Regions from separate parts of the Streptomyces sp. NPDC015139 genome, predicted to be linked through region 1. Evidence: riboswitches for the same ligand, from Rfam matches in the RefSeq annotation. Region 1 holds a riboswitch; each other region holds the start of a gene.

Evidence for each region. A riboswitch is a leader RNA that binds a small molecule or an ion and turns the genes downstream of it on or off. The one in region 1 is predicted to bind thiamine pyrophosphate.
Region 2: another riboswitch for thiamine pyrophosphate. It lies ahead of thiC (phosphomethylpyrimidine synthase ThiC); the one in region 1 lies ahead of ACF08B_RS29690 (purine-cytosine permease family protein).
Region 3: another riboswitch for thiamine pyrophosphate. It lies ahead of ACF08B_RS27575 (thiamine ABC transporter substrate binding subunit); the one in region 1 lies ahead of ACF08B_RS29690 (purine-cytosine permease family protein).
Region 4: another riboswitch for thiamine pyrophosphate. It lies ahead of thiO (glycine oxidase ThiO); the one in region 1 lies ahead of ACF08B_RS29690 (purine-cytosine permease family protein).

Annotation. Positions count from the first base shown of each region.
Region 1 covers NZ_JBIBUW010000012.1:232,401-239,950, reverse strand. The annotation lists gene ACF08B_RS29705 (hypothetical protein) at 1-794, opposite strand, end outside; gene ACF08B_RS29700 (tetratricopeptide repeat protein) at 911-4,027, opposite strand; gene ACF08B_RS29695 (hypothetical protein) at 4,343-4,822, shown strand; TPP riboswitch at 5,112-5,207, shown strand; gene ACF08B_RS29690 (purine-cytosine permease family protein) at 5,197-6,597, shown strand; gene ACF08B_RS29685 (dihydrofolate reductase family protein) at 6,675-7,238, opposite strand; gene ACF08B_RS29680 (SCO7613 C-terminal domain-containing membrane protein) at 7,415-7,550, shown strand, end outside.
Region 2 covers NZ_JBIBUW010000002.1:750,435-757,984, forward strand. The annotation lists gene ACF08B_RS07930 (IclR family transcriptional regulator) at 1-14, shown strand, start outside; gene ACF08B_RS07935 (SsgA family sporulation/cell division regulator) at 114-551, shown strand; gene ACF08B_RS07940 (YibE/F family protein) at 649-2,106, opposite strand; TPP riboswitch at 2,187-2,360, shown strand; gene thiC (phosphomethylpyrimidine synthase ThiC) at 2,353-4,137, shown strand; gene ACF08B_RS07950 (VWA domain-containing protein) at 4,235-5,626, shown strand; gene ACF08B_RS07955 (hypothetical protein) at 5,729-6,601, opposite strand; gene ACF08B_RS07960 (metallophosphoesterase) at 6,785-7,550, opposite strand, start outside.
Region 3 covers NZ_JBIBUW010000011.1:92,426-99,975, forward strand. The annotation lists gene ACF08B_RS27550 (VOC family protein) at 1-268, shown strand, start outside; gene ACF08B_RS27555 (LOG family protein) at 306-1,433, shown strand; gene ACF08B_RS27560 (LAETG motif-containing sortase-dependent surface protein) at 1,593-2,282, shown strand; gene ACF08B_RS27565 (ABC transporter ATP-binding protein) at 2,393-3,412, opposite strand; gene ACF08B_RS27570 (ABC transporter permease) at 3,412-5,013, opposite strand; gene ACF08B_RS27575 (thiamine ABC transporter substrate binding subunit) at 5,052-6,125, opposite strand; TPP riboswitch at 6,208-6,315, opposite strand; gene rlmN (23S rRNA (adenine(2503)-C(2))-methyltransferase RlmN) at 6,339-7,445, opposite strand.
Region 4 covers NZ_JBIBUW010000005.1:173,039-180,588, forward strand. The annotation lists gene pknB (Stk1 family PASTA domain-containing Ser/Thr kinase) at 1-226, opposite strand, end outside; partial or broken gene ACF08B_RS15720 (thiazole synthase) at 318-1,109, opposite strand; gene thiS (sulfur carrier protein ThiS) at 1,114-1,326, opposite strand; gene thiO (glycine oxidase ThiO) at 1,323-2,504, opposite strand; TPP riboswitch at 2,502-2,613, opposite strand; gene ACF08B_RS15735 (hypothetical protein) at 2,667-3,017, shown strand; gene ACF08B_RS15740 (NAD(P)/FAD-dependent oxidoreductase) at 3,050-4,282, shown strand; gene ACF08B_RS15745 (Rv2175c family DNA-binding protein) at 4,367-4,732, shown strand; gene thiE (thiamine phosphate synthase) at 4,824-5,471, shown strand; gene metF (methylenetetrahydrofolate reductase [NAD(P)H]) at 5,591-6,514, shown strand; gene ACF08B_RS15760 (hypothetical protein) at 6,571-7,488, shown strand; gene ACF08B_RS15765 (phytoene desaturase family protein) at 7,505-7,550, opposite strand, start outside.

The DNA.
Region 1 (7,550 bases):
GCGACGCCGGTCGTGGAGTTGCCGTAGTACACCCAGCGGTAGGAGCCGTCGACCGAGGCGGTGACTGTTGCTTTCAGGCTTCCGGTGCTGCTGGTGGTGGCCTTCTTGACCGTCTTGAAGGTGTCGGTGCCCTTGGCCCGGAACTGGAGGCTGACGGTACGGCCGCTGTAGGCGTCGTAGTCCTTCGTGCTCCAGTTCGCCCGGGTCAGCTTGCCCGTGACGGTGATCGACTTGCCCTTGGTGACCGGCTCCGGCGAGGCGTTGGCGGTGGCCTTCGCCGCGCGCTTGAGCTGGGCGGTCTGCGAGCGCGTCTCCAGTTCCCCGGTCTTGAGGCCGCCGTCGGCCTTCCACAGCTTCAGCGAGACGCCGACCTTCCAGGTCGTGGCGTCGCTGTTGGAGTCGACGTGTTCCTGGCTCGGGTGCGGGTCGATGTAGAGGTCGCCCTCGCAGCGAGCGTGCTTGGAGTCGGTCTCGTAGCAGGTGTAGCTGCCCGGCTGGATGAAGTTCTCTCCGTTGTCGGCCGCCGTCGTGATGCCGCCCCGGTAGAGGAAGGGGTACGCGTCGTAGCGGGAGGGGTCGGCCGTGCTGTACCCGGAGGGCAACGCGATGGTGAAGCTGAGGGGCGGCTCCACCACCTTCGACGTGCCGACGACGATCGGCTTGCCGTTGTTGATGACGATGTCCGACACGGTGATACCGGTGTCCGCCGCCTGAGCCGTCGGCGCGTTCAGCGCCGAGAGCCCCAGCGCCCCCACGAGCGTGGCCACCGCGGCGGTTCGTCTGCCTGTCTTCATTCACACCTCTTCAGGAAGATCCCGTTACAGGAGGCGGCAGCCTATCCGACGAGTTCGCGAGCCGAAGCCCTGGTTCCAGCAGCACACTTCGGTCAGCCGAGGCCGAACCGCTCGGCCTACTCGGCCGCCATGGAGAGAAGGGTCGTACGCGCCTCTTCCGCGCGGGGAGAATCCAGTGCGGTGTAGAGGGACACCGCCCGGTGGAGGTGATCGACGGCGTGCGCCCGCTCTCCCCTGGCCCGTCGGACGAGAGCCGTGCCCATGTGAGCGCGGGCCTGTTCCTCCTGCTCCCCGATTCCGCGAGCCACCTCCAGCGCCGATGCGTAGGCGTCGAGGGCCTCGGCCTGCCGTCCGGTTCCGTGCAGGGCCTCGCCCAGGCCGTTGAGCGCGCCCGCTTCTCCGTAGGGTTCCCCGGTGCGGCGGAAGTGGTTGAGGGCCTGGCGTTGGTGCTCGGCGGCTTCGTCGTAACTTCCCTGGCGACACAGCGCGTTTCCCAGGTTCGACAGCGCGTGGGCCTCTCCGCCGGTGTGCCCGAGCCGCCGGAAGAGAGCGAGCGCCTGCTCGAACCGCCCGGCCGCGGCCGCGTGGTCGTCCAGCCGCGACAGTACGATCCCCAGGTTGCCGAGAGCGCTGGCTTCCCCGAAGGTATGGCCAGCTCGCCGGTACAGGGCCAGCGCCTGCTCGTACCGCTCGATCGACGCCTGATAGTCCTCGAGCAACTCCTGCACGATGCCGAGGTTGTTCAGCACGTCGGCTTCCCCGTGGGCGTCACCGGCCGCACGGAACAACTCGACCGCCCTCTCGTGCTGCTCGGCGGCCTTCCGGTAGCGGCCCCGCAACTCGTGGAGCACGCCCACGTTGGTGAGATGACGCGCCTCTCCGGCCGCGTACCCGATCCGCCGGCACAGAGACAGCGCGTCCGCGTGGTGCCGGTGCGCGCTCTCGTAGTCTCCGAGTCGCCGGTGGACCGCGCCGACGCAGGCCAGGACATCGACTTCACCACGGGTGTCCCCCACCGCGCGGGCTGCCCGAAGGGCATGTGTGTGAACGGTCAGCGCGTCGGTGAGGTGCCCCGAGCGTTCGTAGTGCCGGTGGAGCGTGGTGGCGATGCGCACGGTGTGCCGCGACGGTCCGGGCTCCTCGGTCCTGGAACACAGAGCCACCAGCGTGTGCTGGGCGGCGCGCAGCCACGCGCGGCACTCGTCGGCCGTCCGCAGGGGTGGCAGACCTGTGTCGGGCACTTCGACGGCGGGACGCAGATGCCGTTCGGCGGGATACAGCACGTTCATGGCCGCCGCCGACGCCGCCAGGCAGTGGTCCAGCAGGCGGGTCAGGGCGGCGTCACGCTCCGCCGCCCCGTCGTGCCGGCTCGCGAGCTCCGCGGCGTAGGCGCGCAGCAGGTCGTGCATGGCATGACGGCCGGGCCCGCTCCGATGCACCAGGTGCGCGCGGGACAGGGCGTCCAGGGACCGCCGGGCGCGCTCCGCGGTTTCGCCGGTCAGCGCGGCGGCGGCGTACACGTCCGCGTCGGGCCCTGGGTGCAGGCCCAGCAGCCTGAACAGTCGCGCCTCCTGGTCGGGGAGGCGGTCGTAGGACCAGGAGAAGACGGCCCGGACGGCGGCCCGGGGATCTCCGTCGCTGGAGTCGAGCAGGTCCAGGCGCCGCCGTTCGTCCCGCAGTTCCTCCACCAGGCGGGCCAGTGGATCCAGGGGGCGTGACAGGGCCAGTTCGGCCGCCACTCGCAGGGCCAGCGGAAGGTGCCCGCACTGTTCCGCCAGGGCGGCGGCCGCCGCGCGGTCCGTATCGACGCGCGGTCCGATCAGGGAGCGCAGCAGCGCGAGTGCCTCATCCGGAGAGAGGACGTCGAGGACCACTCGGTGCGCCCCGTGCAGCGACACCAGGGACGACAGCGAGTCCCGGCTCGTGATGACCACTTTGCACGTCGGGCTTCCCGGCAGCAGCGGGCGCACCTGTGCGGCGGAAGCGGCATTGTCGAGGAGGACGAGCAGCCGCCGTCCGTCCACCGCGGTGCGGAAGCGCGCGGCCCGGTCGTCGAGCCGCAGCGGTATCTCCGGGCCGGGCACACCCAGGGCGGAGAGGAAGCCCGAGAGGGCCTGGGCGGCGGAGACCGGTTCGTCCGGGTCGTAGCCCCGGAGATCGACGTAGAGCTGTCCGTCGGGGAAGGAGTCACGCGTCTGGTGGGCCCAGCGCACCGCCAGCGCGGTCTTGCCGATGCCCGCGACTCCGGAGACGGCGGAGACGACCGCTGCCGTCCCGGCCTCCGGGCCCTCTGCGGTGACCAGGCGCCGTGTGAGCTCGGCAAGTTGCTCTTCCCTGCCGCTGAAGTGGTGTACAGCCAGGGGGAGTTGGGCTGGTATCGGGACAGTGGTCGGGGCGGGTGAACTGACCGGGGCCGGGCCTGGCCCCGTCCCCGCCGGCGCCTGCTTTCCGGTGCCGAGCAGCATCTCCTCGTACGCCGACCGCAGTTCACGGCCCGGAGCCACGCCCAGATCGGAGTCGAGCTGCCGGCGGATCCTGGTGTAGGTGTCCACGGCCTCGGCCGCTCTTCCACTGGTGGCCAGACCGCGGATCAGCAGCACGGCGAGGGGCTCGCTCAGCGGGTGCTCCGCCAACAAGGGCCGCAGGACGGCGAGCACTTCCTCGGCCTTCCCCTGTCCCAGCAGGGCGTGGGCCCAGGCGAGCGTCGTCTCCAGACGCTCCTGTGTCCAGGCGGTACGGGTGCGCTCCGCCCACGCCCCCGGCAGCCCCGCCAACGGCACTCCGCGCCACAGTCGCAGCGCCTCTCCGAGGATCTCGGTGCGGCGTTGGTCGGACAGATGCGGCTCGCGCGCCCGCACGACGAGCGAGCGGAAACGGAGCAGGTCGACGGCGTGTTCGTCCGCCTCCAGGACGTATCCACCGGAGGTGCGTGCGATGCGAAGCGGCGTACTGGGTACGGCTGCCCCGTCACCGCCTGCCGTGGGCGCCACGCCGTCCATGGATGCCGCGCCGTCGAACAGCCGCCTCAGACGGCTGATGTGGGAGTAGAGGGCCGAGCGGGCCCCATTGGGCGCGGCGGTGTCCCAGACCCGGTCCACCAGCGTGCTCACGGGGACCGGTCGGCCGGTGTCGGCCGCCAGCGCCGCGAGGACTGCTCGGCGACGCGGCTCCCCGATGTCGACCGCGCGTCCCGCGACGCGCAGTTCCAAAGGTCCGAGCAGGTGCAGGTTCATCGCGCCTCACGCGGGAGGGAGGAGGGAACGGCCGTTGCGCGTTGGGGTGTTCGTCCGCCGAGCAGGGCCGGCATGCCCTCGGTCCTCCGTCATTCGCTCCTGGGCCGCCGGCAGGGCGGCCGTCACAAGGTTTCCGCAAGGTTCACCGTAGATCCTCAGCTCACATGCCGTCAGGCGGATCGCGGCAGGCACCGCGTGCCGCGGAGAACACCGACGTCCGCCCCCGGAGCCTTCCCGGGAGCGGCGTATCCGCCCGCCCTGCCGGCAGTCGCGTCAGACGTGACCAACCCGACGCAACAAGAGAATGGAATTGTCATGCGCAAGATGATGTCCCGCGCCAACCGGACAGCCGTCGCCGTCGTCGCGACCGCCTTCATGGCGTCCGGAGCGGTCGTCGCGGGGGCGACGACCGCCTCCGCGGACGGCTGTGTGGGTCCCCTGTGCGGCGCGGTGAAGAACCGGACCGGCGAGACGATGCACTACACGATGAGTCTCGGCGAGGGCCCGCACTACTGCGACGTGTGGAACTGGGGCGGCGGCACCGGGAGCGAGTTCAAGCACGCGAAGTGCAAGCAGGAGTCGTTCGGCAACGGAACGCGGGGCGGCAACGGCACCGGCAAGGACGTCGACGCCTTCACGTTCGCCACGCACGGCTACCACGAGCGGTTCTCGCGGGTCGGTACCTGGCACTGGCGGGCCAAGGGGGTCTGGACGAAGATCCGCAGCGGGGAGATCGGCGACTGCGGCATCGGCGACCACAACGAGGTCTGGTGCACGGTACTCGTGCAGGGCTGAGGGGAACCGCAGGTAGTTAGGCATTCTCAGGAGGGCGGCTGCACGCGTGTGCCGCCGCCTTCCGGCGTGACCGGCCTCAGCGGCCCGCGCCCACCCCACGACGGCGGCGACGCGTCGAGAGCGGCATTTCACGCGGCAAGAACTCTTACGGAGGGTGGCTGACCGACTACACACACGCGGGTATCGGGCAGTCGGACGGGCGCCGCACGTTTCCGGGGGGGGCACTCACCCTCCCCATCCCCCTCCCCCGACCGGAACCGGTCACCGGACCGGGCTATTCTGGCCGGCGTACCTGGACACGGGGTGCCCCCGCACGGGGGCTGAGATCACACCCGTTGAACCTGAACCAGTTAGGACTGGCGGAGGGATGTCGTATGTCGTTGCCGTATGCCCATGAAGAGACGGCCGTCGCCGAGGCGCGGGGCGTCTTCGACGGCCGGATGCCGACCGCCCCCGGCGATCTGCGAGTGGAGGCGCGCGGCATCGCGCCGGTGCCCGAGGACGCTCGCTACGGCAGCCCCCGCCGGCTGTTCACCGTGTGGTTCGCCCCCAATCTGACGATGACCGGCGTCTTCACCGGTACGGTCGGCGCGGCCCTCGGACTGGACTTCGCCACCGCGCTGCTCGCCGTGGTGCTCGGCACCGTGCTGGGCGCGGTGCCCACGGCCTACCTGGGAACCTGGGGCAGCCAGACCGGGGCGGGCCAACTCCCGCTGGCGAGGCTGGCTTTCGGACGGGCCGTGGCTCTGCCGGGCACCCTGCAGTGGCTGTCCTCCATCGCCTGGGACGCCCTGATTGGCCTGTTCGGGGGCGACGCGCTGGCTCAGCTGTTCGGCTGGCCGTTCTGGCTGGGCGTCCTGGTGATGCTCATCGCCCAGGGGGCGCTCGGCGTGATCGGGTACGAGGCGATCCACCGCCTGCAGACGGTGATGACCTTCGCGCTCGCCGCCTCGTTCGCCGCGTTGGCGGTGAAGCTCGTGCACGGCACCCAGCCCGCGACGGCCGCGACCGTGCACGGCGCCGACCGGGCGGGAGCGTTCGTGCTGACCTGCACCATCGCTTTGAGTCTCGCGCTCTCGTGGGCCCCGTACGCCAGTGACTTCAGCCGCTACCTGCCCCGCACGGCGTCGCGTTCCAGCATGTTCTGGTGCACCCTGCTCGGTGTCAGCGTGTCCTTCGTCGCCGTGCAGGCACTCGGTCTGTGGGGCGCCGCTGAGTTCACCGACCAGACCGCCCGCGGTGTCGACCGGTTGCTCGGCGGCGGCGCGCTCGGCGCGTTCGGACTCCTCGCGGTCGCCGTCGCGGCCCTGTGCAGCAACGCCATGAACGACTACAGCGGGTCGCTGGCGCTGCAGACGATCGGAGTGCGGCTGCCGCGGCCGGTCGCCGCCGCGCTCGCCGCGGTGCTCGGCTTCCCGCTCGTGCTGTGGATGCACGCCGCTGACACCACTGCCCGCTTCCAGAACGTGCTGCTGTTCGTCGGCTACTGGATCCCCGCGTTCGTCGCGGTCGTGATCGTCGACTGGGTGGCCCGCGCACGGGCGCGCGGCGACCGCCCGGTCGACCTGGCGCAGGAGCACGCCGCGCCGCAGCCGTGGTGGCCGGCCGTCACCGCGTTCGTCGTCGGTTTCGCCGTGGCGGTGCCGTTCATGAGCACCAGCCTGTACGTGGGGCCGGTCGCCCGGGCCCTGCACAGCGCCGACCTCGCCTACCCCGTCGCGTTCCTCGCGGCGCTGCTCGTCTATGCGCCGTTGCGCGTACGACGCCGGTCCTGACCCGCGCCCGCTCCTCCTCGGGGAGTTGCCTGCCCCGGCTGGGCGGATCGTGTGCGGTGGCGTTCCGGGGACTCGGCTCAGCGCGTCACCCGGTGGCGGAGGTAGACGACTCGCGAACTGAAGGTGCGGGTCTCGACGAGTTCGAGATCCACGCGGCGCTCGTGCCGGGGGAAGAACGGGATGCCACCGCCGAGGAGCACCGGGTGGACCAGCGTCCGGTACTCGTCGATCAGATCCAGCGCGGCCGCCTCGGCGGCGAGGGCGGCGCCGCCGATCGCGATGTCGCCCTCCCCCGGCTCGGCGCGCAACCGCTCGATCTCCTGCGTCAGGCCGCCGGAAGCGAGCCGGGCATGGCCCTCGACCTCCGACAGCGTGGTGGAGAACACCACTTTGGGGAGCTGCTTCCAGAGCGCCGCCCATTCGCGCTTCGAGTCGTCGAGCGACGGGTCCTGGTCGGCGGTCTCCCAGTACAGCATCGTCTCGTACAACCGTCGTCCCAGGAGGTGGACGCCGACGTCTCGTACCCTGTCGATCCAGGAGCGAAAGATCTCCTCGTCGGGCACCGTCCACGCGAAGCTGCCGTCCGGCCCCACGATGTAGCCGTCGAGCGAGACGCTCATCGAATAGGTCACTCTGCGCATCGGAAGGCCTCCTCGGCAACGGTTCGAGAGTACGACCGCCGAATGCCGCGGGCTTGTTGCGGCTCGCGAGAGCCCCGCCCGATGTCGCCGCTCCACGGGCGTTCGCCCCGTACCTGAGTACGTTCTGAGTAGGCGCGCTCATGTGGTACGACGTGGTGCGGGACACACTCCGAACCATGACACATGTTCCGCCACCGGCCGAGGAGCTGCGGCTCATCGACACCGAGCTGTGGCAACTGGACGCCCGCCGGACCCAGTTGCTGGCGCGCCGCACCTGGCTGGTCGCCCATCTGCCCTCGCTGTCACAGCCAA
Region 2 (7,550 bases), on a different contig from region 1:
CTATCAGTATCTGAAAACTTACTCCTTGTGATCTGCTGTGTACTTTCAGCAAGATTTGACCACGGTCAGAGGGATCAATCCCGGCCAGTCGATGTCATATGACGGGATAGGCGATGCGCGAGTCCGTACAGGCAGAGGTCATGATGAGCTTTCTCGTGTCGGAGGAGCTCTCCTTCCGCATTCCGGTGGAGTTGCGCTACGAGACCGGTGATCCCTATGCGGTGCGCCTCACCTTTCATCTGCCGGGTGACGCACCGGTGACCTGGGCCTTCGGCCGCGAGCTGTTGATCGACGGGGTGGGCCGGCCGTGCGGGGAGGGGGATGTGCACATCGCCCCGGCGGACGCCGAGGTGCTGGGGGAGGTGATGATCCGTCTTCAGGTCGGTTGCGACCAGGCTCTGTTCCGGTCGTCGGCCCCGCCACTCGTGGCCTTCCTCGACCGGACCGACAAACTCGTGCCGCTGGGACAGGAGGGCGCGCTGGCCGACTTCGACGCTCATCTCGACGAGGCGCTGGACCGCATCCTCGCCGAGGAACAGAGCGCCGGCTGAGGCCTCGCGACCACGGCACCGGACGCCCCGCTCTCCTTCACGGACCTGTGCAGGAACGCTTCTGCACAGGGCGGGGCGGTCTCACCGGGCCGATCGGCTACCGCTTCCGGCGGCGCCCCCGCCCCGTGCGGGCCGGGACGGGCTGGGCTGTGCCGGCCGGAGCGTGCGGGCCGGAGCGGTCGGCCGACACCACCAGCGCGGCGAGCGCGGTCGTGACGGGCACCGAGGCGACCAGGCCGATCGACCCCACCAGGGTGCGCACGATCTCCTCGGCCACCAGCTCGCTGTTGGCCACGGCCCCGACGCTGCTCTGCGCGATGGAGAACAGCAGCAGCAGCGGCAGCGCGGCACCGGCGTAGGCGAGGACCAGGGTGTTGACGACGGATGCGATGTGGTCGCGGCCGATGCGGATGCCGGCCCGGTACAGCCCGCGCCAGCCCATCGCCGGATTGGCCTCGTGCAGCTCCCAGACGGCCGACGTCTGCGTCACGGTGACGTCGTCCAGCACGCCGAGCGAGCCGATGATGACACCGGCCAGCAGCAGACCGCTCATGTCGATCGACGGGTAGAGCCCGTGGATCAGACCGGTGTTGTCGTCCGTGTTGCCGGTCAGGGCGGCCCAGTCGATGAACTCCGAGCCGAGGACGCCGATCAGCAGGAGGGAGACCAGGGTGCCGAGCACCGCGACCGACGTCCGGGCCGACAGCCCGTGGCACATGTAGAGCGCGATGAGCATGATCGCGCTCGCCCCGACGACGGCCACCAGCAGGGGATTCGAGCCCTGAAGGATCGCGGGCAGGATGAAGAAGGTGAGCACCACGAAGCTCACGGCCAGCGCGACCAGCGCCATGACCCCGCGCAGCCGGCCCACCACGACGACCGCGATCGCGAAGATCCCGGCGAGCAGCGCCATCGGGAACTTCCGGTTCACGTCCGCCACGGAGTACTGCAGGTTCTTGGGCGCCGCGGGCTCGTAGGCGACCACGACCTTCTCACCCTGGTGCAACTGCCGTGACTGGTCGGGCTGCACGATCTCGGTGAACGTACGCCGCTCGTCCTTCCCGGTGTCGACACGGATGGTCGCCTTCTTGCAGGTGCCGCCCGTCTCCTGTGCCCCGGAGCCGCCCTCGGCGGTCGTGTCGCCGGCCGGGGTGCCACCGGAGGCGTTCACCGACTTGCAACTCACCTCGACGACCCGGGTCACCGTGGCCTGCTGGGTCTGCCGGTCGAAGCCGACGCCCGTGCGCTTGTGCGACGGCGCTCCCCCGGGCCACAGCACCACCAGGCCGACCAGGACAGCCGCGGTGAACGGCACCAGGATCGCCGCGATGACCTTGCGCAGATGCCGGGAGACGGGCGCGGCGGGCCCATGGCTGTGGCTGTGGCTGTGGCCGGGCGTCTGAGGGCCGGTGTGCGCCTCGCCGTGGCCGTGGTGAGGGTGGCCGTGCCCGTCACCCGCCTCCTGCCCGCGGGAGCGCCCGTCCCCCCGTCGGCTGCCCGCTGCCGGGCTGTCCGGGCGGCGCGGCTCGGGCGGCTGGTACGGGTACTGCTCCATCCTGGTCACCGCCAGATCATCGCAAGAACGGCAGGGGCCCACTGTTCACCGCGCCACATATGACGCTAGCGTGGAGGCACCTTTGCACACGCGGGAGCTCGGAGCACCGGGCTGAGAGGGCGCTGACCTCCGTATTCGCGATGTTTCACGTGGAACGACGTCTCACGGGAAGCATCGGCCGACGGAAGCCGCTGCGTCGACCGCCGAACCTGTTACCGGGTAATGCCGGCGTAGGGAGTAGGTCTCATGACCAACAAGGACGCACGCACGCCTGCCTCCGTTCAGGGTGAGAAGACCCAGGAGGCCGGGAAGTCCATCGGCTGGCACAAGGCGTACGTCGAGGGTTCGCGCCCCGACATGCGGGTGCCGGTCCGTCAGGTGCATCTCACCAACGGGCAGTCGGTCACGCTGTACGACACATCCGGCCCGTACACGGATCCGCTCGTCGACACCGACGTCCGCAGGGGACTGGCGCCGCTGCGGGAGAACTGGATCATCGGCCGCGGCGACACCGAGGAGTACGCCGGCCGTCCCGTCCGTCCCGAGGACGACGGCATCAAGCACACCTCACCGCGCGGCGGGCTGCGGAACCTGGACGCGGTCTTCCCCGGGCGTCCGCGGCAGCCGCGCCGCGGTCGTCGCGGTGAGGCGGTGACCCAGCTCGCGTACGCGCGCCGCGGGGAGATCACGCCGGAAATGGAGTACGTGGCCATCCGGGAGAACGTGTCCCCGGAGGTCGTCCGCGAGGAGATCGCGGCCGGCCGCGCCGTGCTGCCGGTCAACGTCAACCACCCGGAGATCGAGCCGATGATCATCGGCAAGCGCTTCCTGGTGAAGGTGAACGCCAACATCGGCAACTCGGCCGTGACGTCCTCCATCGAGGAGGAGGTCGAGAAGATGACCTGGGCGACCCGCTGGGGCGCCGACACGGTCATGGACCTCTCCACCGGGCGCAACATCCACACCACCCGCGAGTGGGTGCTGCGCAACTCCCCCGTGCCCATCGGCACCGTGCCGCTGTACCAGGCCCTGGAGAAGGTCGACGGCAGGGCCGAGGAACTGACCTGGGAGATCTACAAGGACACCGTCATCGAGCAGGCCGAACAAGGTGTGGACTACATGACCGTCCACGCCGGGGTGCGGCTCGCGCATGTACCGCTGACGGCCAACCGCAAGACCGGCATCGTCTCCCGCGGCGGTTCGATCATGGCCGCGTGGTGCCTGGCGCACCACAAGGAGTCGTTCCTGTACGAGAACTTCGAGGAACTGTGCGAGATCCTCGCCGCCTACGACGTCACGTACTCGTTGGGCGACGGCCTGCGGCCCGGCTCCATCGCGGACGCCAACGACGAGGCACAGTTCGCGGAGCTGCGCACGCTCGGGGAACTCAACCGCATCGCCAGGCGTTTCGACGTACAGACGATGATCGAGGGCCCGGGACACGTCCCGATGCACAAGATCAAGGAGAACATCGACCTTCAGCAGGAGATCTGCGATGAAGCTCCGTTCTATACGCTCGGCCCGCTGACGACGGACGTCGCGCCGGCGTACGACCACATCACCTCCGGCATCGGCGCCGCGATGATCGCCTGGTGGGGCACGGCGATGCTCTGCTACGTCACGCCCAAGGAGCACCTGGGCCTGCCCAACCGGGACGACGTCAAGACCGGTGTCATCACCTACAAGATCGCCGCCCACGCGGCCGATCTCGCGAAGGGCCACCCGGGCGCGCAGGAATGGGACGACGCGCTGTCCGACGCACGCTTCGAGTTCCGGTGGGAGGACCAGTTCAACCTTGCCCTGGACCCCGATACGGCACGGGAGTTCCACGACGAGACCCTCCCGGCGGAGCCCGCCAAGACGGCCCACTTCTGCTCCATGTGCGGCCCCAAGTTCTGCAGCATGAAGATCTCGCAGGACATCCGCCGCGAACACGGCGGCAGCAAGGCCCAGATCGAGGAGGGCATGGCGCAGAAGTCGAAGGAGTTCGCTGCAGCGGGCAACCGGGTGTACCTGCCGATCGCCGACTGAGCGGTGCGGGGAGCGACGGCCCGGGTGTGGCCGGGCTGTCGCTCCCCGCGGTGTCGGGGAGGTACCCCTGGGCCTGCGCGCACCGCAGACTGGCGGCATGACAGCGAGATCGATGAGCAAGGGCGCGAACGTTCCCGTCGGCTCCGCGGCGGTGCGCGCCGAGTTCGCCTGGTCCGAAGGGCCGGGCGTGCCCGACGCCGATGCCTCGGCGCTGTTGCTCACAGGGGCGGGGCGCGTTCGCGACGACGGTGATTTCGTCTTCTACAACCAGCCGCGGCACGGGTCCGGCGCCGTCAGTCACCTCGGAAAGCAGCCGGGAGGGCCGGGGCGAGGCGTCACGACGGACACGGTCGAGGTGGATCTGCGGGCGCTGGAGCCGGCCGTCGAACGCGTGGTGCTGTGCGCGTCGGCGGACGGGGGGACGTTCGGCCAGATGCGCCAACTGACCCTGAGAGTGCTCGACTCGGGGACGGGGGAAGAGCTGGCCCGGTTCGACATGGAGGCCACGACGGAGACGGCGTTCATCGGAGGCGAGCTGTATCTGCGCGAGGGGCGGTGGAAGTTCCGTGCGGTCGGTCAGGGATACGACTCCGGGCTCGCCGGTCTGGCGACCGACTTCGGCATCACCGTGGACGACGCCCCGACGGCTCCGACGACCGCGACCGTCCCCGCCGCGCCGCCGGTGACACCGCCCGCCCCGTCCGTACCGGTGGGGGGCCCGGCCCTCGGCAAGCCGGAGGACCGGCTGCCCGTGGACATGCGCAAGCGGCTCTCGTTGCGCAAGGAACAGGTGGCGGTCAGCCTGACCAAGCACGGTGCCGCCGGTGTCACCGCACGGGTCGTACTGGTGCTCGACGCCTCCGGCTCCATGTCCCCCCTGTACGCCAAGGGTGTGGTGGCCGACGTGGTGGAGCGCATGGCCGCGGTCGTCGCCCAGCTCGACGACGACGGGGAGATGCAGGCCTGGACGTTCGCCTCGCATCCGGCCCGGCTGCCCGATCTGCACATCGGTGAGCTTCCGGACTGGCTGCGGCTCCATGTCCGCGTCGGTGAGCTGAGCGTCTTCCGCCGGAACAAGAAGCCCAGGAAGGGGCTGGAGCCGGGGCAGGTCGACATGCGGGCGGTCGGTATCCAGAACGAGGAACAGAAGGTGATCGCCCAGGTTCGGCAGTACGTCCGGGAGAACCCGGCCGCCGTCCCCACCCTCGTGCTGTTCTTCTCCGACGGAGGCGTCTACCGCAACGCCGAGATCGAGCGGGAGCTGCGGGAGGCGGTGGAGGAACCGGTCTTCTGGCAGTTCGTCGGCCTGGGGCGGTCCAACTACGGTGTGCTGGAGCGCTTCGACACCATGCCGGGCCGCCGGGTCGACAACGTCGGGTTCTTCGCGGTGGACGACATCGAGAAGGTCCCCGACCCGGAACTGTACGACCGGCTGCTGTCCGAGTTCCCCTCCTGGATCACCGCGGCCCGTCAGGCCGGCATCCTCTGAGCCGGTGCCGCCGAGCCGGCTGGGGCCGCCGGAGTCCGGAGCGGGCTCGGCCGTGCACGGCACGGCCGGGTCCCGGTGGGCTCCCGGCCGGGGCGGGCGTCGTCACTCCGGCTGGTGCTCGGGGCCGCCGAAGTCCGGGCTGGTGTAGTCGGGGCTGGTGAAGCTCGGGCGGCCGGAGGCGGTGCCGTCGTCGGGGCTGGTGAAGCCGGGACGGTCGTAGCCCAGGCGCGGCATGCGTCCGGTCGGGGTGGGCGGGGTCGTGCGGTGCAGCGCCGCCGGGCCGGGCTCGGCGAGCGCCTCGCGCAGGAACGGCAGGATGCCCCGCTCCAGCAGGGCGTCCCGCCAGGCCTCTCTGGCCCTGGCCAGTTCCTCGTGCGCGGCGTCCCGTGCCTCGGCCTCCGCGGAGGTGCCGTTGCGCAGGGCCGTGAGCAGCAGGCCGACGGCGGCGACGAGGATCGCGGCCGCGGTGACGGCGCCGAACACCCAGCCCGCGGTGAGCATGGTCCGGGCGAAGGACTGCCGGGGGTCCAGCATCTTCAGGATGTAGCCGACGAGCAGGAAGATCACCGCGGCGGTCCCGGACAGGACCGGAGCCAGTACGGCGACGACCGCGACGGCGCCCGCGCCGGTGGTCTCGGCCGCCTCCCCGAGGGCCGCGGCGAGGCTCGCCGTGTCCGGTGCGGGGTCCGTGGTGGTGGAGTCGCCGCCGGTCTCCGGGGAGGCGGGGGCGGACAGCGCCGGGTGGCGCAGTTCGTCGCGGATCTTCAGGTAGTGCTGGTACTCGGCCGCCGCGGCCTCGGTGATCAGGGCGGTGGCGTTGAGCGCCATGGTGCGCAGTTGTTCGGGGTTGAGCCGCTGACCGACAGCGGCCAGTTCCGGTCGGGACGGTGCGGAGCGCAGCGCCTCGTCGAGGAGCCGCTCGAATTCCTGGCGGTCCTCGCTCTGCAGGTGCTGCGGAACGCTGTTCATGTGCATCCCCCGATGCTCCGTAGGGCTTGGGGCTCGCACGCCGGCGAGCCGTCGGGCAGAAACGGAGGGGAGCCTGCTACGGATAAGCCGATGGTAGAGCCGTGGCGGTACACGGTGACAGGGGGTTGACGGAAATTCGGTCACCTGCTCCGCGCGGACCTCGCCGGGAACGGGCCGCGCGGGGAACGGTCAGGCGTCCAGGGGCAGTTGCCGGACAAGCAGCTTCCCGGCCATGGTGACGCCGCCGTCCATGGCGATGGCGAGCCCGTCGGCGTAGATGTGCGGTCCCTCGACGACGGGGTCGGAGCTCTCCTCGCCGTCCTCCTCGGAGCCGACCTCGCCGAGGAGGTACGGGATGGGGCTGTGGCCGTGAACGACCCGGGTGCCACCGTACGTATCGAGAAGTGAGCGAACGGCGTCGGCGCCGCCCTCGTCGCGGAAGGAGAAGCGTTTGGTGAACTTGCGGAACAGGTCCCAGACCTCGTCGGCGTCGTTGCGGGTCAGGGCCTCGCGGACGGTGTCGTTGACCGCCTCGATCGAGTCGCCGTAGTCGAGGTAGGCGGTGGTGTCGGAGTGGACGAGCAGATAGCCGTCCACCTCCTCGACGGCGTCGAGGCGGGCCATCCACTGCAGGTGGTGGTCCTGGAGGCGGTCCATGTCGGTCTTCTGGCCGCCGTTGAGCAGCCAGGCCGCCTGGAAAGTGGCGGTGCCGGCGCCCGAGTTGACGGGGGTGTCGCCGAACCGCTTGGCGCCGAGCAGCAGGAGCTCGTGATTGCCCATGAGGGCCTTGCAGTAGCCGCCTGCGGCCGCGGCCTCGGCGGACAGCCGCATCACGAGGTCGATGACGCCGATGCCGTCCGGGCCGCGGTCGGTGAAGTCACCGAGGAACCACAGCCGGGCGGTGCCGGCGCACCACTGGCCCGCGGCGTCGACCAGCCCCTGCTCCCGCAGGGCG
Region 3 (7,550 bases), on a different contig from region 1:
CGTCGCGATGCTGCTCACCAAGCCGTTCTACTCGACCTTCACCAAGAAGGAGATCGCCGACGCGACGACGACCAGCGAGGTGCTGATCTGTCTGAGCGCCGAGAGCCGCGAGAAGGTCGACGAGCTGGTCGACCGGGCCATCGCCGTCGGCGGCACGGCGAGCGGCGAGACCCAGGACCACGGCTTCATGTACGGCCGCTCCTTCGACGACCCCGACGGCCACACCTGGGAGGTCGTGTGGATGGACCCGGCCGCGGTGCAGGGCTGACCCTCCCCCGGCCCAACAGCCGTGCCAGCATGGGCGGGTGCACCCGACACCCGCCCAGCCGCACCGCGCCGCCCCGGACCGCGAGATAGAGTCCCTCGCCGAGTTCGACGAGGTGGTCGCCGCGCACGGCTCACTCGCCCGGTTCCGTATACAGGCGGTCGACCTGACCGGCCGCACCGCCGACCTCCTCCGCCTCGACGCCACCGGCGCCGTCTTCCTCGGCTGCCCGATGAGCCCCGAGGCCGCCGCCCGGGTCCGGTCGTCCGGCGCCCTGGTCTTCCCGCCCGTCCCGGGCCTCCCCTTCGATCCGTACCGCGGCTTCGTCTACTCACCCGACGAACTCTTCGAGTCCCTGGCGGAGGGGTACGAGGCGACGCCGGACGCCCGGGCCTACGCCTGGTTCCAGCGGACGAAGGCCGACGGTGACGTCTTCTCCTCCATGCTGCGCGCCGTCCACGACGACGCCGTCTCCGACGCCCTGGACGAACTCCTCGTCGGCGGCGCCCGGGTGGTGGGCGTCATGGGCGGTCACGCGATGGAACGCGGGACCACCGCGTACGCCGGTGCGGCCCGGCTCGGCCGCGAGCTGACCCGCGCCGGATACACCGTCGCCACCGGCGGCGGACCGGGCGCGATGGAGGCCGCCAACCTCGGCGCGTACACCGCCCCCTTCGCCGACAGCATGCTCGACGAGGCCCTTCGCCTGCTCGCCAAGGCGCCCTCGTTCCGGCCGTCCGTCACGGACTGGGCGCGGGCCGCCTTCGAGGTGCGCGAACGCTGGCCCGGTGGCGGGGAGTCGGTGGGCATCCCCACCTGGTTCTACGGCCACGAGCCGCCGAACGCCTTCGCCTCGCACCTCGCCAAGTACTTCGCCAACGCGACCCGCGAGGACGGACTCCTGGCCCGCTCCAACGCCGGTGTGGTCTTCCTGCCGGGCGCCGCCGGGACCGTACAGGAGATCTTCGACAACGCGACCCCGAACTACTACGAGTCACGCGGGGAGCCGACTCCGATGGTGCTCGTGAACGAGGCCCACTGGACGACGGAGTTGCCGGCCTGGGGGTTGCTGCAAGCGCTGGCGCGGGGCCGTGCGATGGAGTCCCGAATCGCCCTCGTTGACCGGATCGAGCACGCCGCGGACACGATCAAACGTCTGGGCAGTTAATAAGACGGCAAAGCCAACGGTTGTTGACGGCATATGCATTGACACTGCTTACGGAGCGCTTATAGACCTGTGAGCCTCTTGGGGGTGCTGGGGCCTCACCTCATCCTTCGCCCCAACACCCTGTAAACCCCCCGCAGTTATGCTCTGTAAAGGACAAACGTGTCCATAACTCGCCGCAGCGTACGCCGTTCCGTGCGCATCCTCGGTGTTGCGTCCGCCTCCGCCGCGGTGGTGCTGGGTCTGTCCAGCTCCGCTCTCGCGTGCAACATCCGTGACTTCAAGGCCGAAGCCAAGTGCGACGGCGAAAAGGGCCTCATCGTCGTCACCGACACCGACGCCTCCCGCGTCAAGGCCACCGTCACCGTCTTCCTGGAGGGTGACGGCGGCGTCGAGACCAAGGTGGGCGAGCAGGAAGCCACCGGTTCGAAGGAGGGGACCCAGGTCTCCTTCCCGGAGAACTGGAAGCCCGACGCGACCTACCGCGTCCACATCAAGGCCGGGAAGATCGTCGACGAGGACATCAAGCCCGACCTGGTGACCCAGTCGACCGCCTGCAAGACCGAGGAGAGCAAGTCTCCGACGCCGACGGCCCCCACCAAGCCGTCGCCGTCCGAGTCCACCCCGGCCGAGTCGGCGACGCCGACCCCGTCGGAGTCCGAGTCGAGCTCCGCCCCGGCGGGCACGTCGAGCAACGCGCCGTCCCCGGCGGCCGGTGACTCGAACCTCGCCGAGACCGGTGCCAACTCCAACACCGGCCTGATCGCCGGTGTCGCGGGCGCCCTCGTCGTCGTCGGCGGTGGCGCGGTCTTCTTCGGCATGCGCCGCCGTGGGACGCGCGGCAACGGCTGACGCCCTCCCGTACGGCACCGCGGCCCGTCCTCCTATCCCCAGGGGGCGGGCCGCGGTCCTGTCCGACGCGAGCGGGTCCAGGCCGTGAAGCCGGCCGGGCGGCCCGCCGATCAGTCGAGTACGACGATCTCCGCGGCGTCGAACTCCACGCCGACCGGGTCCCCGGCCTCCGGCGCGTCCCGGAGCGCACAGGCCGCCTCCAGCCGGGGCCCGTCCTGGGGCTGGAGGTGGACCGCCACATGGGTGCCCCGGAAGGTGCGGGCGGTCACCGTGCAGGGCAGGCCGGCGTCGGACGCCACGAGCCGTACCCCGGCGGGCCGGACGAGGAGCGTGCGGTTCCCCTGCGGTGAGCCGTCGGGGACCGGCACCTTGCCCCAGGGGCTGTCGGCGGCCGAGCCGACGACGGTCGCCGGGACCACGTTGTCGAAGCCGAGGAAGCGGGCCACGAACGCGTCGGCCGGCCGCTGCCACACCTCCAGGGGCGTCCCGGACTGCGCGATCCGCCCGTCCCGCATCACCACCACCCGGTCGGCCAGCGCGAACGCCTCGCCCTGGTCGTGGGTGACGGCGAGCACGGTCGTCCCCAGCCGGCCGAACAGCTCCCGCAACTCGACGACCAGCCGTTCCCGCAGGGAGCGGTCGAGCTGGCCGAGCGGCTCGTCCAGCAGGAGGATCCGGGGCCGGGGCGCGAGCGCCCGGGCGAGGGCCACCCGCTGCTGCTCCCCGCCGGACAGCGCGGCCACGGCCCGCCGGGCCGCCCCCGGCAGCCCGACCAGCTCCAGCAACCGGCCCACCTCGACGTCCCGTTCGCCCTTGGCGACTCCGTGCATGCGCAGCCCGAAGGCCACATTCGCGCCGACGTCCCGCTGCGGGAAGAGCTGGTGGTCCTGGAACATCAGGCCGGCCCCGCGCCGGTGCGCGGGCGTGCGCGTCCGGTCGCGGCCGTCCAGCAGCACCCGCCCGGAGTGCAGCGGCTGGAGCCCGGCCACCGCCCGCAGCAGCGTCGACTTGCCACTGCCGCTGGGCCCGAGCACACACACCACCTCGTGCTCGGCGACGTCGAGGCCGACCGCGTCGAGCACGGCCCGCTCACCGAAGCGCACGGTCGCGGCATCGAGGCTCAGCAGCATCAGAACTCCCCCGTCCGGTCGGTGCGCAGCCGCTCCAGCACCAGCAGCGCGGCGGCGCAGACCACCATGAGAATCGTCGAAAGGGCCATCGCCTGGCCGTAGTTGAGCTCTCCGGGGCGGCTCAGCAGCCGGGCCACCGCGACCGGGAGCGTCGGGTTGTCGGGACGCGCGATGAACACGGTCGCGCCGAACTCGCCGAGCGACACCGCGAACGCGAAGCCGGCCGCGACCAGCAGCGCCCGCCGCACCATCGGCAGGTCCACCTCACGCCACGCCCGCCAGGGGGATGCGCCGAGCACGGCCGCCGCCTCCCGCAGCCGCCCGTCCACCGCGCGCAGCACGGGCAGCATGGTCCGTACGACGAAGGGGGCGCCCACCAGCGCCTGGGCCAGCGGCACCAGGATCCAGGACTGGCGCAGATCCAGCGGCGGCTTGTCGAGCGCGATCAGGAATCCGAAGCCGACGGTCACCGCGGACACGCCGAGCGGCAGCATCAGCAGCGCGTCGAAACCCCGTACCAGCCGTCCCGCGTCCCGGCGGGCCAGCGCGGCGGCTGCGAGACCTCCGATCACCACGGCGATGGCGGTGGCGGCGAGGGCGTACTCGAGCGAGGTCCACACGGCCTGCACGGGCGCCACCAGGAACGTACCGCCGTCGGAATCGGTCAGGGCCCGGTAGTAGCCGAGGCCCCAGCCGTCGAGGGAACGCCGGACGAGTACGGCGAGCGGCAGGAGCAGCAGCACCGCGACGGTGGCGAGGACCCCGGCGAGCAGCGCCCGCTGCCCGAACCCGCGCGGCCGGCGGGCGGTCGTCCTCGGGTCGACCAGCCGCAGGGCGGTCTCGCGCCGCCGTACGGTCCAGGCGTGCACGGCGAGGATCGCGCCGACCGCGGCGAACTGGACGAGGGTGAGGACGGCGGCCGTGGACAGGTCGAAGACCTCGGAGGTCTGCCGGTAGATCTCCACTTCGAGGGTGGAGAAGGCCGGTCCGCCGAGGATCTGCACGACCCCGAAGGAGGTGAAGGTGAACAGGAACACCATCAGGGCGGCGGCGGCCACGGCGGGCGCGAGCGCGGGCAGGGTGACCCTGCGCCAAGCGGTGAGCGGTGAGGCGCCCAGCATCCGGGCGGCCTCCTCCTGGCGGGGGTCGAGCTGGGACCAGAGCCCGCCGACCGTGCGGACGACGACCGCGTAGTTGAAGAAGACGTGGGCCAGCAGGATCGACCACACCGTGGTGTCCAGCCGTACCCCCCACAGCTCGTCCAGCAGCCCGTTGTGCCCGACCAGCGCCAGGAAGGCGCTGCCGACGACGACGGTGGGCAGCACGAACGGAACCGTGACGACGGCCCGCAGCAGCTGTTTGCCCGGGAAGTCGAGGCGGGCGAAGACATGGGCGGCGGGCAGCGCGAGCAGCAGGGTGAGCGCGGTGGAGGCGAGCGCCTGCCAGGTGGTGAACCACAGCACGTGCCGGATGTCCGGCTGGGTGACCACGTCCACGATCCGCCCGAACCGCCAGGCGCCGTCCGCCTTCAGCCCGCGCGTGACGATCGCGGCCACGGGCCAGGCGAAGAACAGCGCGAAGAACGCGACGGGCAGGGCCATCAGGCCGAGCCGCGCCGCGCTCCCCCGCCGGGACACGGCTACCTCAGTACGAGCGACGTCCACGACTTGACCCACTGGTCGCGGTTGGCGGCGATCTTCCCGGGCGCCATGGTCTCGGGGTGCTCGGCGGCCGGGCCGTACTCGGTGAACTCGGTGGGCACCGCGGCTCCCCGCACCACCGGGTAGACGTACATGTTCAGCGGCATGTCCTCCTGGAACTCCTTGGAGACCAGGAAGTCGATGAACGCCTTGCCGCCCTTGGTGTTCCGCGCGTTGTCGAGCAGCCCGGCGAACTCGATCTGCCGGAAGCAGGTGCCGGTGGCGACTCCGGTCGGGGCGGTGCCGGGCCGCTTCTTGGCGTAGATCACCTCGGCGGGCGGCGAGGAGGCGTACGACACCACGAGCGGGCGGTCACCGCCGGCCTTCCTGCCTCCGGTGGAGCCGGAGAACTCCTGGGAGTAGGCCTGCTCCCAGCCGTCGACCACCTTGACGCCGTTGGCCTTGAGCTTCTTCCAGTAGTCCTGCCAGCCCTGGTCGCCGTACTCGGCGGCGCTGCCGAGCAGGAAGCCGAGGCCGGGCGAGGAGGTGGCCGCGTTCTCGGTGACGAGGAGGTTCTTGTACGCGGGCTCGGCGAGGTCAGCGAAGGTCCGCGGCGGGGCCAGCTTGTGCTTGCTGAACCAGGCCTTGTCGTAGTTGACGCAGATGTCGCCGTAGTCGACGGGCGTGACCCGGTGCTTGTCCTTGTCCAGCTGGTACGACGCGCCGACCTTGTCGAGGCCCTTGGCCGTGTAGGGCTGGAACAGCCCGTTGTCGAGGGCGCGGGAGAGCAGGGTGTTGTCGACGCCGAAGAAGACGTCGCCCTGCGGGTGGTCCTTGGTCAGGATGGCCTTGTTGACCGCCTGACCGGCGTCGCCGTCCTCGAGGACCCTGAGCTTGTAGCCGGACTGCTTCTCGAAGTCCCGCTGCACCTTCTTGGAGACGGCCCACGAGTTGTGGCTGACCAGGGTCACGGTCCTGCTGTCACCGGACGACTTGCTCTCGCCGGAACCGCACGCGGACAGGCTGATCAGGCCGAGCCCGACCGCCACGGCCACGAAGGTCTTGTTGTGCACTGGATGTCCTCCTGGGGGTTGGCCAGGAAGAGACGCGGCCCCGCCCGGGTCCCGCGAGGGGGCCCGGGCAGGGCGCAACAGCTTGAGTGAAAGACCGAACTTCCTACCCAGAATGACCTGGGCGAGGTTCAGAGGGTCTGCGGCCCGATTGCCGCACTCTCAGCGCTGTGGCGCTCCCCTGTCGGAATATGAGGTTGTCGGAACGTGGCCAGATTACCGCTCGGTCGCCGCGAGCTGACCGCAGGCTCCGTCGATCTCCTGGCCACGGGTGTCCCGGATCGTGACGGGTACGCCGTGCGCGGCGATGGCCTCGACGAACGCCTTCTCGTCCTCCGGCCGGGAGGCGGTCCACTTGGAACCGGGCGTCGGGTTGAGCGGGATCAGGTTGACGTGCACCGGCTTGCCCTTGAGCAGCCGGCCGAGCCGGTCGCCGCGCCAGGCCTGGTCGTTGATGTCACGGATCAGCGCGTACTCGATCGACAGCCGGCGGCCGCTCTTCTCGACGTAGTCGAACCCGGCGTCCAGCACCTCGCGCACCTTCCACCGCGTGTTCACGGGGACGAGGGTGTCGCGCAGCTCGTCGTCAGGGGCGTGCAGGGAGATCGCGAGCCGGCACTTGAAGCCCTCGTCGGCGAACCGGTGGATGGCCGGCACCAGCCCGACGGTGGAGACGGTGATACCGCGCTGGGACAGACCGAGCCCGTCCGGGGCGGGATCGGTCAACGCGCGGATGGCGCCCACGACCCGCTTGTAGTTGGCGAGCGGCTCGCCCATCCCCATGAAGACGATGTTGGACAGCCGCGCCGGACCGCCGGGCACCTCGCCGTCGCGCAGCGCCCGCATGCCGTCCACGATCTGGTGGACGATCTCGGCGGTGGACAGGTTCCGGTCGAGGCCGGCCTGGCCGGTGGCGCAGAACGGGCAGTTCATCCCGCATCCGGCCTGCGAGCTGATGCACATGGTGACCCGGTCCGGGTACCGCATCAGCACGGACTCCACGAGCGTGCCGTCGAACAGCCGCCACAGCGTCTTGCGCGTGGTCCCCTGGTCGGTCGACAGATGCCGTACGACGGTCATCAGCTCCGGAAACAGCGCCTCCTGCAGCCTGCCGCGCGCCCCGGCGGGGATGTCGGTCCACTGCTCGGGGTCGTGCGCGTACCGCGCGAAGTAGTGCTGCGAGAGCTGCTTGGCACGGAACGGCTTCTCCCCGATCTCGGCCACCGCGTCCTTGCGCTCGGCGGGCGAGAGGTCGGCGAGATGCCGCGGCGGCTTCTTGGCTCCGCGCGGCGCGACAAAGATGAGTTCTCCGGGCTTAGGCATAGCGTTACCAGTGTCGCAGATCCACATGGGTGACCCGGCGGTGTGGCTCGCTCGACCGGCCTCAGCAGGGGGCTGGGCGTGGCGTAGGCCCGCGTGCGGTGCGGC
Region 4 (7,550 bases), on a different contig from region 1:
GGTGGTCGAGCCGGGCGACGGACTTGGCCTCCCGGATGAACCGCTCGACGAAGGAGCCGTCGGTCGCGAGCGCCGGGTGCATCACCTTCAGCGCGAGGACGCGGTCCAGGCGGGTGTCCAGGGCCCGGTAGACCGTGGCCATCCCGCCGGCCGCGATCCGTGCCTCGACGCGGTAACGGCCGTCGAGCACCTGCCCGACGAGGGGGTCCTGAAGGGTCGTATCCACGCAGGGGAGTCTACGAGGGGCGCACGGCGCTCCCACCCGTTGCGCCATTGTGGGGACGGAATGCAGCAGAGCTGTGACTGTCGGGTGACGGGAAGGCGGGGCGCTCGGGGTCCAGCTGCGCGCGCCCCTCGGCCGGGGAGGACGCCTCGGCGAAATGGCGGCGCGGGATCCGCCCCGCCAGCCGGGCCAGCCGGCCGGCCTCGACCGCGTGCCGCATGGCCGCGGCCATCGTCTCCGGCTCCTGCGCCCGCGTCACGGCGGAGGCGAGCATCACGCCCGCGCACCCCAGCTCCATCGCCAGCGCCACGTCGGACGCCGTACCGGCGCCCGCGTCCAGGATCACCGGTACGCCCGCCCGCTCGACGATGAGCTGGAAGTTGTGCGGATTGCGGATGCCGAGCCCCGATCCGATCGGGGAGCCCAGCGGCATCACCGCGGCACAGCCGACGTCCTCCAGCCTGCGCGCGAGCACGGGATCGTCGTTCGTGTACGGCAGCACCGTGAAACCGTCGTCGACCAGCGTCTCCGCCGCGTCCAGCAGCTCCACCGGGTCCGGCAGCAGGGTCCGCTCGTCGGCGATGACCTCCAGCTTGACCAGGTCGGTGCCCAGTGCCTCCCGGGCGAGGCGCGCGGTCAGCACGGCCTCCCCGGCGGTGAAACAGCCCGCCGTGTTCGGCAGCACGCGGATGCCCAGCTTCTCCAGCACCGACAGCACCGAGCCGTGCACGGACGGGTCCACCCGCCGCATCGCGACCGTGGTCAGCCCGGTGCCGGAGGCGGTCAGCGCCCGCTCCAGCACGTCCAGACTGGGCGCGCCGCCCGTGCCCATGATCAGCCGGGAGTCCAGGTGCACACCGCCCAGGACGAAGGGGTCGTCGGCCATCGGTTCAGCCTCCCTGGACTGCGGTGAGTACTTCGACGCGGTCGCCCTCGGCGAGCGCGGTGGTCGCCCACCGGCCACGCGGCACGACCGTCTCGTTGACGGCGGCGGCCACCCCGGAGGGCGCCGCGGTGAGGGTGCGGACGAGGGCGTCGAGAGCGGTGCCCGGGGCGATCTCCCGGTGCTCCCCGTTGACGGAGACGGTGAGGCTGAGGGTCATGCGGACTGCTCCATGAGACGTGCGGGCCGCTCCGGCGGCGGGGCGGTGAAACGCTGGGGCGTGAACGGGCGGGCCTCCTCGGGGAGGTCACCGGTGGCCAGCGCGTGCGCCAGCACGTCCCCGGTGACCGGTGTGAGCAGCACGCCGTTGCGGTAGTGCCCGGTGGCCAGCAGCAGTCCGTCCAGGCCGGACGGGCCGAGCAGCGGGGCGTTGTCGGGGGAGCCGGGCCGCAGTCCGGCCCGGGTCTCGGTCAGCGGGAGCTCGGTGATGCCCGGGACCAGCTCGTGGGCGTCGCGCAGCAGCTCGTACACGCCCCCCGCCGTGACCGTCGTGTCCCAGCCCAGCTCCTCGGTGGTCGCGCCGACGACCAGCTCGCCGTTCTCGCGCGGCACCAGGTAGACGTGGCTGCCGCGGACCACGGCCCGCACGGTCCGGCTCAGGAACGGCGCGAACCGCCGGGGCACGGCCAGCCGCAGCACCTGCCCCTTCACCGGCCGGACCGGCGGCAGCAGCGCGTCCGGCACGCCCGGGAGGCGCCCGCTCATGCTTCCGCCGGCGAGCACGACCTGCTCCGCGCGCAGCTCGGTGCCGTCCGCCGTGGTGACGCCGGCGGCCCGCTCGCGCACGACGTCGAGCCGCTCGGCCCAGGTGCGGTGGAACACCACCCCGGCGTGCTCGCACGCGGCCACCAGGGCCGTCGCCAGCCGCCGCGGGTCGATCTGATGGTCGCCGTCGACCCGCAGTCCGCCGCGCACCCCGGGCGCCAGCATCGGCTCGAGACGCCGGCAGTCGCGCCCCGACAGCCACTCCGACTCCAGGCCCGAGCGCTGCTGGAGCGCGTGCAGTTCCCGCAGGTCGGCGCGGTCGTCGGCGTCCAGCGCGACCGCGAGGGTGCCGCACCGGCGGTAGCCCAGGTCGTGGCCGGTCAGCTCGGACAGCTCGGCCGCGAAGCCGGGATAGCGGCGCGCCGACTCCAGGTTCAGGGCGAGCAGCGTCTCCTCGCCGTAGTGCAGTTCCGTGACCGCGGCGAGCATCCCCGCCGCGACCCGCGCGGCCCCGCCGCCGGGCTCGGGGTCCACCACGGCCGTGGTGAGCCCGCGCTGCGCCGCGCGCCAGGCCGTGACCAGACCGATGATCCCGCCCCCGATGACGAGGACGTCGGACGTACGTGACGACATGGGCGTCCAGCCCCTCCCTTCGCCGGCATGACCCGGATCAGGTTCGTACGGTCGGAGGCCGCCAGCCTCCCTCTCAGCCCGGTGCGTCCGGGCTCCCGCGAGTGCTTGTACGGTGGCCACCCTAGCCCGCCCCGCTCGTCACCCGTAAGGGAGCCCTCCGGCATGCACCGCTCGCTCGACGGTCTGATCCTCGCCCCCGTCGCGGACCAGGCCCCAGGTCAGGTGGGTACCCGCACCCGGTTCGCCTACCACGAGAAGGACGGCGAGGTCTGGGCGGAGTACGCGGGCGGCGAGGTCGTGCGCGGCCATCTGGTCGGGACCCGCGAGGGCGACCGGCTGGACTTCCGGTACGTGCAGCTGCGCACCGACGGGACCACGGCCTGCGGGCACTGCGTGTCCACCGTCGTGGAGCTGCCCGACGGCCGGCTGCGGCTGGAGGAGACCTGGGAGTGGGAGTCCGCTCCGGGCAGCGGTACGAGCGTTGTGGAGCAGGTCACCGAGCACGCCCCCTGACTGACGTTTCGTCAGTTGTCTATGGTGATCGGGTGAGCGAGCAGACACCGCAACAGGGCACGTCACAGGAACGGCGCGTGGTCGTCGTGGGCGCGGGCATGGCCGGGGTGCAGACCGCGGTCGCCCTGCGGGAACAGGGCTTCGAGGGAGCCGTGACCGTCATCGGCGCCGAACCGCACCAGCCGTACGACCGGCCGCCGCTGTCCAAGGCCGTGCTGCTCGGCACGGCCGAGGGCTCCGCCTTCGACGTCGACTTCGAGTCCCTCGGCGTCGAGCTGCGGCTCGGCTGCGAGGCGCAGGGCCTGCGCCCCGCCGAACGCGTGCTGGACACCGAGGCGGGCCCGGTGCCCTACGACGTCCTGGTCCTGGCCACCGGGGCCGAACCCATCACCCTGCCCGGCACCGAGGGCGTACCCGGCGTGCACCTGCTGCGCACCCTGGACGACGCCGAACGGCTGCGGCCCGTGCTGCTCCGGCAGCACGACATCGTGGTCGTCGGCGCCGGCTGGATCGGCGCCGAGTTCGCCACGGCCGCCCGGGAGGCGGGCTGCGCGGTGACCGTCGTCGAGGCCGCCGACCGGCCGCTCGCGGGTGCCCTGCCCGCCGAGGTGGCCGCGCCCATGGCCGCCTGGTACGCCGACAGCGGGGCCGAACTGCGCACCGGCGCGCGCGTGGAGCGCGTCGAACCGGGCGCGGTGGTGCTGACCGACGGCACCCGGCTGCCCGCGGGCGCCGTCGTCGTCGGCATCGGCGCCCGCCCGGCCACCGGCTGGCTGGCCGGCTCCGGCATCGAGCTGGGGCCGCACGGCGAGGTCGTCGCCGACGCCCGCCTGCGCACCGGGGCCGAGGACGTGTACGCGGTCGGCGACTGCGCCTCCTTCCCCTCCGCCCGCTACGGCGAGCGGCTGCTCGTCCACCACTGGGACAACGCCCTCCAGGGGCCCCGCACGGTCGCCGCGAACATCCTCGGCGAGACCCCGGCGCTCTACGACCCGGTGCCGTACTTCTGGTCCGAGCAGTTCGGCCGCTTCGTGCAGTACGCCGGGCACCACGCCGCCGCGGACCGCCTGGTGTGGCGCGGCGACCCGGCCGGCCCCGCCTGGTCGGTGTGCTGGCTGCGCGAGGGCCGGCTGGTGGCGCTGCTGGCGGTGGGGCGGCCCCGCGACCTGGCCCAGGGCCGCCGTCTGATCGAAGCGGGCCGCCGCATGGACCCCGAGGCCCTGACCGATCCGGCCCGCCCCCTGAAGAACGCCAGGGCCGACTGATCGGCGCCGGGGCGGGGCGACCGGCGCCGCGGTCGGCCGCCGGCATCGAGCGGCACCTCGGGTGGAGCGCCTACCCTAGGACTCGTGACCGAGATTGACGCAAAGATCGATGCTCTCGTCCCCGCCTGGCTCACCCTCCCCGACATCGCCGAACAGCTCGGCGTCGAGGTGACGCGTGTGCGGCAGCTGGTCAAGGAGGGCCAGGTGATCGCCGTACGCCGTGGTGAGAACCGGGCGCTGCACGTCCCCGCCGCCTTCATCGACGGGGACAAGGTCGTCAAGGGCCTGACCGGCACCCTGACGCTCCTGCGGGACGACGGCTTCACGGACGAAGAGATGATCGAGTGGCTCTTCACCCCCGACCCCACCCTGCCCGGCACCCCCGCGCAGGCCCTGAGCGAGAATCGCGGCACGGAGGTGAAGCGCCGCGCCCAGGCGCTCGCCGTCTGAGCCCAGCCGCACCAGGGGGGTGGCGTGCGAGCCCCGGGCCCGCACGCCACCCGAGGACCACCAGGTACACCGACCACGGGGGGACCCACGCATGTCCGACACCGCCCGCGCCGCACTCGCCGACGCCCGCCTGTACCTCTGCACGGACGCCCGCCGGGACCGGGGCGACCTCGCCGGGTTCCTGGACGCGGTCCTGGCCGGCGGTGTCGACGTCGTGCAGCTGCGCGAGAAGGGCATGGAGGCCGCCGAGGAGCTGGAGACCCTCCGGGTCTTCGCGGACGCCTGTGCCCGGCACGGCAAGCTGCTCGCGGTCAACGACCGGGCGGACGTCGCGCACGCGGCCGGTGCCGGGGTGCTGCACCTCGGCCAGGGCGACCTGCCGGTCCCCGCGGCCCGCGCGATCCTCGGCGACGACGTCCTGATCGGACGCTCCACGCACGCCGAGTCCGAGGCCGCCGCGGCCGCCGTGCAGGACGGCGTGGACTACTTCTGCACCGGTCCGTGCTGGCCCACCCCCACCAAGCCCGGCCGTCACGCCCCCGGGCTCGACCTGGTCCGGTACACCGCGGGCCTCGGCACCGACCGCCCCTGGTTCGCCATCGGCGGGATCGACCTCGCCAACCTCGACCAGGTGCTGGACGCCGGCGCCCGCCGGGTGGTCGTCGTACGCGCCCTCACCGAGGCGGCGGACCCGGGTGCCGCGGCTGCGGAGTTCTCGAAGCGGCTGCGGCAGCTCTGAGGGCGCCGGGCGTGGCCGTTGTCCGGGATTCTGTCCAATGGGTGGACAGCAAGCCGACAAATCAGCCAAATTACCGGCGTCCGGTTGGGGTACCGCCCACCCCTGGCTAACCTGCCCATATGGCCCTCGGAACCGCATCCACCAGGACTGATCGCGCCCGCACCGTGCGCGACATCCTCGCCACCGGAAAGACGACGTACTCGTTCGAGTTCTCGGCGCCGAAGACGCCCAAGGGCGAGCGGAACCTGTGGAGCGCGCTCCGGCGGGTCGAGGCGGTCGCTCCCGACTTCGTCTCCGTGACCTACGGCGCCGGCGGCTCGACCCGCGCGGGCACGGTCAAGGAGACCGAGCAGATCGTCGCGGACACCACGCTGACCCCGGTCGCCCACCTCACGGCGGTCGACCACTCCATCGCGGAACTGCGCAACATCATCGGACAGTACGCGGACGCGGGCATCCGCAACATGCTCGCCGTGCGCGGCGACCCGCCCGGCGACCCCATGGGTGAATGGGTCCCGCACCCCCGGGGCCTGGCCTACGCGGCCGAACTCGTGCGGCTCATCAAGGAGTCGGGCGACTTCTGCGTGGGCGTCGCCGCGTTCCCGGAGATGCACCCGCGGTCCTCGCAGTGGGACACCGACGTCCAGCACTTCGTGGACAAGTGCCGGGCGGGTGCCGACTACGCCATCACACAGATGTTCTTCCAGCCGGAGTCGTATCTGCGGCTGCGCGACCGGGTGGCGGCCGCCGGCTGCGACACCCCGGTCATCCCCGAGGTCCTGCCGGTCACCAGCGTGAAGATGCTGGAACGGCTGCCCAAGCTCAGCAACGCCCGCTTCCCGGACGCCCTGAAAGAGCGGATCCTCACAGCGAAGGACGATCCGGCGGCGGTACGCTCGATCGGTATCGAGTTCGCCACGGAGTTCTGCGCACGGCTGCTGGCCGAGGGAGTGCCCGGACTGCACTTCATCACGCTCAACAACTCCACGGCGACTCTGGAAATCTACGAGAACCTGGGCCTGCACCACCCCCCGCAGGCCTAGACCGGCCGCACCGCGGTACGACACACTGCGTAGCGGCCACTGGGAGAGGGGCGTACATGGGCTGGACGGTCCTCTACATCGCGTTCGGCGGCGTCGCACTGTGGCTGCTGGGCGAGGTACTGCTGCAGTACAAGGCGCGGCTCCGCTGGCGGCTGCTGGCCTTCGTCGGCTTCCTCGGTGTCGTGCTCGGCGTGCTCATGCCGTCCGTCGTGGTGATCGGCCTCGGCGCGATCGCCTTCGCCATCGGGCAGACCTACGTCACCCTGTCCTTCCGCCGCGGCTTCGCCGCCGGCTGGGCGGTCAAGCGCCCCGACGCCGAGGACGAGGACGAGCCGGGCGGCAGCAAGCGGCGGCGCGGCCGGGCCGACCGGTACGAGGCGGACCCCGAGCTGTCCGCGGCCGGGACGGGCGACGACCGGGACGCCGACCACGGCCCCGAGCGCCCCGGCTACGACGACTACGACCGCGACGACGTCTTCACCCCGGCCCGCTCCGCCGAGCCCACCGCCGCCGAGTCGACCGCCGTCTACGAGCCACAGCCCATGCCCGACGACACCGGCAACTACGGCGTCTACGGCGACACCGCCCACGCGAACGCCGGCCAGCCCCAGGGCGACGGGCAGCAGGCCTACGCCTACGACTACTCCGGCTACGGCCAGCAGCAGGGCTACGCCGGCTACGACGCGGGCCAGCAGGGCTACGCCAACTACTCCGACCCGTACATCGGCAGCCAGTCCTACGGGGACGCCGCGTACGACCCGGGCTACGGGCAGCAGTACGGCCAGCAGGGCTACCAGGACCCGTACGCCACCGGCGGCTACCAGCAGACGCCGGCCGGCGGGGTGTGGGTGCCGCAGCAGCGCACCGACGAGAACTACGGCGGCGAACTCCCGCAGGAGCAGCCCTACCCCTACCAGGCGGGCGGGCAGCAGACCCAGCCCGGCGCCGGGTACGACGAGCAGTACCGCTTCTGAGCCGCCGGGCCCCCGCTCACTGCGAACCGCGGAACTCCGGGCCCTCCACGATCAGTCCGGCC